2 regions of the Neobacillus sp. SRL179 genome follow, and region 2 is predicted to be linked to the other one. Evidence: a T-box and tRNA genes for the amino acid it is inferred to sense, from the RefSeq annotation. Region 2 holds a T-box; the other holds one or more tRNA genes.
What was found. The T-box of region 2 lies ahead of trpS (tryptophan--tRNA ligase). A T-box ahead of a tRNA ligase gene usually reads a tRNA of that ligase, here a tRNA-Trp.

Region 1: it encodes a tRNA-Trp, which carries the amino acid that the T-box ahead of trpS (tryptophan--tRNA ligase) is inferred to sense. The anticodon was not compared.

Annotation. Positions count from the first base shown of each region.
Region 1 covers NZ_OZ481792.1:1,188,975-1,192,410, forward strand. Annotated here, with positions in the region: rRNA gene AC4E8C_RS05755 (23S ribosomal RNA) at 1-431, shown strand, start outside; rRNA gene rrf (5S ribosomal RNA) at 560-676, shown strand; tRNA gene AC4E8C_RS05765 (tRNA-Asn) at 691-765, shown strand; tRNA gene AC4E8C_RS05770 (tRNA-Ser) at 773-864, shown strand; tRNA gene AC4E8C_RS05775 (tRNA-Glu) at 882-956, shown strand; tRNA gene AC4E8C_RS05780 (tRNA-Val) at 960-1,035, shown strand; tRNA gene AC4E8C_RS05785 (tRNA-Met) at 1,064-1,137, shown strand; tRNA gene AC4E8C_RS05790 (tRNA-Asp) at 1,141-1,217, shown strand; tRNA gene AC4E8C_RS05795 (tRNA-Phe) at 1,224-1,299, shown strand; tRNA gene AC4E8C_RS05800 (tRNA-Thr) at 1,315-1,387, shown strand; tRNA gene AC4E8C_RS05805 (tRNA-Tyr) at 1,418-1,502, shown strand; tRNA gene AC4E8C_RS05810 (tRNA-Trp) at 1,508-1,581, shown strand; tRNA gene AC4E8C_RS05815 (tRNA-His) at 1,597-1,672, shown strand; tRNA gene AC4E8C_RS05820 (tRNA-Gln) at 1,713-1,787, shown strand; tRNA gene AC4E8C_RS05825 (tRNA-Gly) at 1,792-1,866, shown strand; tRNA gene AC4E8C_RS05830 (tRNA-Cys) at 1,880-1,953, shown strand; tRNA gene AC4E8C_RS05835 (tRNA-Leu) at 1,986-2,071, shown strand; tRNA gene AC4E8C_RS05840 (tRNA-Leu) at 2,095-2,176, shown strand; gene AC4E8C_RS05845 (NADP-dependent oxidoreductase) at 2,251-3,186, opposite strand; tRNA gene AC4E8C_RS05850 (tRNA-Gly) at 3,387-3,436, shown strand, end outside.
Region 2 covers NZ_OZ481792.1:1,360,550-1,363,985, forward strand. Annotated here, with positions in the region: gene AC4E8C_RS06690 (YjbA family protein) at 183-929, shown strand; gene trpS (tryptophan--tRNA ligase) at 963-1,952, opposite strand; T-box leader at 2,002-2,250, opposite strand; gene AC4E8C_RS06700 (hypothetical protein) at 2,305-2,667, opposite strand; gene AC4E8C_RS06705 (peptide ABC transporter substrate-binding protein) at 2,891-3,436, shown strand, end outside.

The DNA.
Region 1 (3,436 bases), 170 kb from region 2:
GAGTCCACATCGACGGGGAGGTTTGGCACCTCGATGTCGGCTCATCGCATCCTGGGGCTGTAGTCGGTCCCAAGGGTTGGGCTGTTCGCCCATTAAAGCGGTACGCGAGCTGGGTTCAGAACGTCGTGAGACAGTTCGGTCCCTATCCGTCGTGGGCGCAGGAAATTTGAGAGGAGCTGTCCTTAGTACGAGAGGACCGGGATGGACGCACCGCTGGTGTACCAGTTGTCTTGCCAAAGGCATCGCTGGGTAGCTATGTGCGGACGGGATAAGTGCTGAAAGCATCTAAGCATGAAGCCCCCCTCAAGATGAGATTTCCCATAGCGTCAAGCTAGTAAGAACCCTGAAAGATGATCAGGTTGATAGGTCAGAGGTGGAAGCATGGCGACATGTGGAGCTGACTGATACTAATCGTTCGAGGACTTAACCATTTATATTAGGTGAATTCGATTTTACAAACTTCTTCTGCATTATCTAGTTTTGAGGGAATGAAAAAATTTCAATTTTCTCTTGAAAAATATGAAAAAGACATTATAATAAAATAGTGTCGAATAAATAGTCTGGTAATTAAGGCGAGAAGGTCACACCCGTTCCCATACCGAACACGGAAGTTAAGCTTCTCAGCGCCGATGGTAGTTGGGACACGCGTCCCTGTGAGAGTAGGACGTTGCCAGGCTGTAATCTTATTATTCCGCAGTAGCTCAGTGGTAGAGCTATCGGCTGTTAACCGATCGGTCGTAGGTTCGAGTCCTACCTGCGGAGCCATTTTTATGGAGAGCTGTCCGAGTGGCCGAAGGAGCACGATTGGAAATCGTGTAGGCGGGTAACCCTGTCTCAAGGGTTCAAATCCCTTGCTCTCCGCCATAAAATAATTATTATCTGGCCCCTTGGTCAAGCGGTTAAGACACCTCCCTTTCACGGAGGTAACACGGGTTCGAGTCCCGTAGGGGTCACCATTTGGAGGATTAGCTCAGCTGGGAGAGCATCTGCCTTACAAGCAGAGGGTCGGCGGTTCGATCCCGTCATCCTCCACCATAATTTTAAATAGCAATATTATTATTGTCGCGGGGTGGAGCAGTCCGGTAGCTCGTCGGGCTCATAACCCGAAGGTCACAGGTTCAAATCCTGTCCCCGCAATATGGTCTGGTAGTTCAGTTGGTTAGAATGCCTGCCTGTCACGCAGGAGGTCGCGGGTTCGAGTCCCGTCCAGACCGCCATATGTTGGCTCAGTAGCTCAGTCGGTAGAGCAAAGGACTGAAAATCCTTGTGTCGGCGGTTCGATTCCGTCCTGAGCCACCATTTATTTTAGCTTTTGCCGATGTAGCTCAATTGGTAGAGCAACTGAATCGTAATCAGTAGGTTGGGGGTTCGATTCCTCTCGTCGGCACTTGTTGCTGGCAAAATGAATATTATATGTGGAGGGGTAGCGAAGTGGCTAAACGCGGCGGACTGTAAATCCGCTCCCTCCGGGTTCGGCGGTTCGAATCCGTCCCCCTCCACCATTTATAGGGGTATAGTTTAAAGGTAGAACGAAGGTCTCCAAAACCTTTGGTGTGGGTTCAATTCCTACTACCCCTGCCAAACAATTTTATTATGGCGGCTGTGGCGAAGTGGTTAACGCACCTGATTGTGGTTCAGGCATTCGTGGGTTCGATTCCCATCAGCCGCCCCATAAAATTTATCTTGAATATAGAACTAATATATATTAACATTGGGCTATAGCCAAGCGGTAAGGCATCGCACTTTGACTGCGACATGCGTTGGTTCGAATCCAGCTAGCCCAGCCAATTTGCGGAAGTAGTTCAGTGGTAGAACATCACCTTGCCAAGGTGGGGGTCGCGGGTTCGAATCCCGTCTTCCGCTCCAATATATCTTATATGGCGGCATAGCCAAGTGGTAAGGCAGAGGTCTGCAAAACCTTTACCACCGGTTCGAATCCGGTTGCCGCCTCCATATTGATTTAATAAGTCCAGTTTTTTTAATACGCCGGGGTGGCGGAACTGGCAGACGCACAGGACTTAAAATCCTGCGGTAGGTGACTACCGTACCGGTTCGATTCCGGTCCTCGGCATTGCTTTACAAAAAATTAATTACGCCGGTGTGGCGGAATTGGCAGACGCGCACGACTCAAAATCGTGTTCCGTGAGGAGTGTCGGTTCGACCCCGACCACCGGTATAATGAGACTGCTTGCCAAGCAGTGGGAAAAGCGTCCCTTACATTTTGTAAGGGACGTTTTTTATTTCTTTATTTTAACTTATATTAATAACAATTTTCCCCTTGGCATGGTGGCTTTCACTAAGGGCGTGAGCCTCTTTAATTCCCTCCTCACTTAAGGGGAATCTGTGTCCGATAATGACTTTAACTTTCTTTTGCTCTAACAGGTCAGCGATTATTCCTAGCTGTTCTCCGTTTGGAATAAGCCAAACCAATCTGGATTCTATTTTTTTCATTCCAGCTTTTTCTTTGTCTGGTTCAGAAACAATAGATGCTAGTTTTCCGCCTTCCTTTAGAATGCTAAAGCTCTTTTCCTGATTCTCTCCTCCTAAGGAATCAAGTACAAAATCAAAATCGTGAAGAACTGTTTCAAAATCCTCTTTTTTATAATCAATAACCACATCTGCACCAAGTGATTTTAAAAATTCGATATTATGGGTTCCTGCTGTTGTGGCAACATAGGCACCGGCATTTTTAGCAAATTGAATGGCAAATGTTCCAACGCCGCCGGCTCCTGCATGAATCAGCACCTTATCACCTCGTTTGACTTGTCCAAAATCAAAAAGGCATTGCCATGCCGTTAATCCAGCGAGTGGAACACAAGCTGCTTCTTCAAAACTTATTGAATCGGGAATTTTTGCGAGCAGATGAGCGTCAACGGCGGTATATTCTGCATAGGTTCCTCTATTAGTTGTTTCTGGTCTGGCAAATACCCGATCACCTTTTTTAAAATTAAGGACATTTTCACCAAGCATATCGACTGTCCCAGCTGCATCCCAGCCTAATATAATTGGAAATTCAAAAGGCAGCATTCCTCTTAAATATCCTTCACGCAGCTTCCAATCGATAGGGTTTATAGAGCTGGCATGGAGCTTAATAATTACTTGATCTTGTCCAGGTGAAGGTTTTTGAATCTCCCTTTCCTTTATCTGGTCTTTCCCGCCATATTCATCAATAATAATTGCTTTCATAGCAACCTCCTAAATAACTATAGATAACCCTCATAATATGTTCAAATTGGGTCTTTCAAATCCATTCAAAGGGAGCATTTTTATTCACTAGAATGAAAAATCGACAAATTTCGCAAAATCTACTTGACGATTAACGTAGTAATGTGTAATATTATTTAAGTCAGTTCATTCATCACTTTGACACATATTTCAACAAAAATGCGGGTGTAGTTTACTGGTAAAACCTCAGCCTTCCAAGCTGATGTAGTGG
Region 2 (3,436 bases):
GCTTCATTCTAAGATAAAATAGTGGTATCTGAAAAAAGTGTGTAAGGGAAAACAAAGATAACTATTTGGGAGCAAAGCGCTAAAGATAGGAAACTGGAGCAAAGTATATATAAAGGAATAATTTAACTAAGGTCTGCCCATACTGATTGACAAACAGTTTTCTTGAAGTGAGGGGTTGGACAATGTTGTATCTTCATGATGTTTGGGTTAATTGGTTCGAAGGTGAAGAAAATGGCTATAATGTATGCCACTTTCATGAATGGAGGAAGGATGACGGTGTGGAGTTGTTAGATCAAGCTCCACTAATAAAAGTTGAACCGCTCCTTTTTAACTATATTGAGAATGATTTATCAGAGCTTCCTCAACAGCTTCTTGATGATATTTATCAAAAAGCCTATTTAAGAAAAAATCATGAAAGAATTCAGCTGGATTATTGCTTTGTGGTAACAGATGGAGTTGGTATTTTAGCCGTTGATACGATAGGCTATAATATTCCAATTCGAAAAAGCAGGTTAATACCAAGACAAGAACAGCTTGTTTATGAAATGATCAGTCAACAAGATGCAAAACAATACCATTTTTACGAACAGCAGAAAACTAAGGATTTCCATATTCTCTCACCAGAGCCAGATTTAATGAGAGGTTTAACAAGAAAAGAACGTCAATTAAAACAACTATTATTTATGGCGCTTGACCAATTGCTTTCATCGAATAATGAAGCCGAAGTTAGGTATTGGTATACTGAGTGGTGTCCAGAGCAGTATTCAACCATCCAAGAAATGAATTTTGAAGATGCCTGGGAGCAATTATTTGAAGAAACAAAGTATGGTTGGTCAAAGCGGCATGAATCATTCTGTGAGAATTTAATTAAAGGACAGCCATTTTTTGAAAAGCTTTGGGAAATGGAGCATGGTCCAAAAGTAAATTAAGAACCTGACCCATTTTGGGTCAGGTTCTTTAATTTACCGTTTTTTGCGGCCAAGTCCTATTGCATTTTCCATTTTCTTTAATGTTTTGCTGGCAACTAGGTTAGCTTTTTCTGCACCACGATCCAAAATGTCATCTAGTTCGCTTGATTCTAACAAGTTGTAATACTTTTCTTGGATTGGTTTAAGAAAATCTACCACTACATTTGCTAAATCTCCCTTAAAATCTCCATATCCTTTCCCAGCATACATTTTTTCGAGCTCTTCAATTGATTTTCCGCCAAGTATGGAATAAATCGATAACAAGTTCGAAACTCCAGGTTTATTTACTGTATCAAATTTAACAATTCCTTCTGAATCAGTGACAGCACTTTTTATTTTTTTTACGATTTGATTTGGTTCATCAAGTGGCGTAATGAATGCTTTTTTGTTTGAATCAGATTTGCTCATTTTTTTTGTTGGTTCTTGTAAAGACATAATTCGGGCACCCACTTTCGGGATGCTAATTTCTGGAATAGTAAGAATGTCATTATATTTTTTATTAAATCTTTCAGCTAAGTCGCGTGTTAACTCCATATGTTGTTTTTGATCCTCACCAACTGGAACAAGGTCTGTATTATACAATAAGATATCAGCAGCCATAAGGGGCGGATAGGTTAACAAACTTGCAGAAACCGCTTCTTTTCCAGCAGATTTGTCCTTAAATTGTGTCATTCTTTCAAGTTCTCCGATATAGGAAATACATTGCATTAACCATCCTGCCTGTGCATGTGCAGGCACTTCTGATTGAATGAATAAGGTTGCCTTCTCAGGATCAATTCCAACAGCTAAATATAATGCTGCTAAGCTCCGGATATTTTTCCTAAGTGTCAATGGGTCTTGTGGAACAGTAATCGCATGTTGATCAACAATACAAAAGAAGCAATTGTATTCATTTTGCATCTCAACAAATTGTTTCATCGCCCCAATATAGTTTCCCAGTGTTATGGTTCCACTTGGTTGAATGCCTGAAAAAATTGTTTTCATTTTCTTTTCCTCCTAAAGATATATAAAAAAACCATCCATCCCAAAAAAACATAGGGACGAATGGTTCGCGGTACCACCCTAAATTACTCAATCAGAGTCACTCAGTCCAAATTACCTTTATAGTGAGATGGTTCCCTTTTAACGCAAGGTAAACGTCTAGGCCTACATTTTATTCAGAGAATAAAGGGTCGGATAGAAGCTCCAAAGTCCATTCCGTACTTGTTCGTGTTTGTTTTCACCAGCCACAAACTCTCTAAAACGAAGGTAAATACGTACTACTCTTTATCAAGGCTTTACAATTTAATTCGACTATTCACATTATAATGGAATTCAATATTTAATTTCAAGTGTGTCACAGATAATAAGCGATTAGGGCAGCTGCCATAAGAAGACCATTCACCATTCCGTGCAAGAGAAGAGGTTTTTCGTTGATTGTTACCATATCTGATAATCGTGGTATATCCTCGAAATTTCTCTTTTCTTTTCCTACAGGTCTAGAGAAGAAGTAATTAAAAGAGCGAGAGATGGTGTCATAAAAACCGCTATGAATCGTGTATAGCAGTAATGCAGATAGAAGTAAGGCTCCAGTAATAAAGAAAGATATATTGATATAATGGACCAAAGAAATTTCTCTGTGGTAAATAATAGAAATAAGAAAAATAACTACTTGTGTTAGAATTAGAATAATTAGATTTTTCTTTAAATGATCTTTCATAGATTAACCTCCTAAACATTGATTTATAAAGGGAATAAGACATGTTTATTATATAAAAATTTTTATATAAGTTTAAATTATACCATAGCAATTTGTAATGATACGGTAAAGAATGTATCGAAACTGTAAATTAATTTTTAAAAAGTAATGTACAATTTGTTGAAAATATGTATAATAGAGAATGTAGTAATTTTTCAGAATAATAGAAAAGGGAGGTCTACTAGTGAAGAAATCAAAACTTTCTCTACTTTTAGCATTATCACTAGTTCTAAGCATGTTCCTTGCAGCATGTTCTGGCGGCGGTGATAAGAAGGAAACAAGTAAAACTGAAGGCAAAAATAATGCTGGCACTGAAGCGTTAGCTGATAAACAAGAATTAAACGTTCTTGAATCTGCTGAAATCCCAACAATGGACAGCGTTATGGGACAAGATACTTTAAGCTTTACAACATTAAACGCTACAAATGAAGGTCTATACCGCTTAGACGCAGACCAAAAAGTAATCCCTGGTGTAGCTGACGGCATGCCAACATATAATGAAGACAAATCAGTTTTAACAATCAAATTGAAAAAAGACGTTAAATGGTCTAATGGTGACCCAGTCACTGCTAATGATTTCGTTTATGCATGGCAACGTGCTATCGATCCAAAAGTAGCTGCTCCATATGGTGCTTACTTCATGGAAGGTAAAATCGCTGGTGCTAGTGAAATAGTAGCAAAGGCTGACAAGGTAACACCTGAAGATTTAAAAACTCTAGGAATTAAAGCT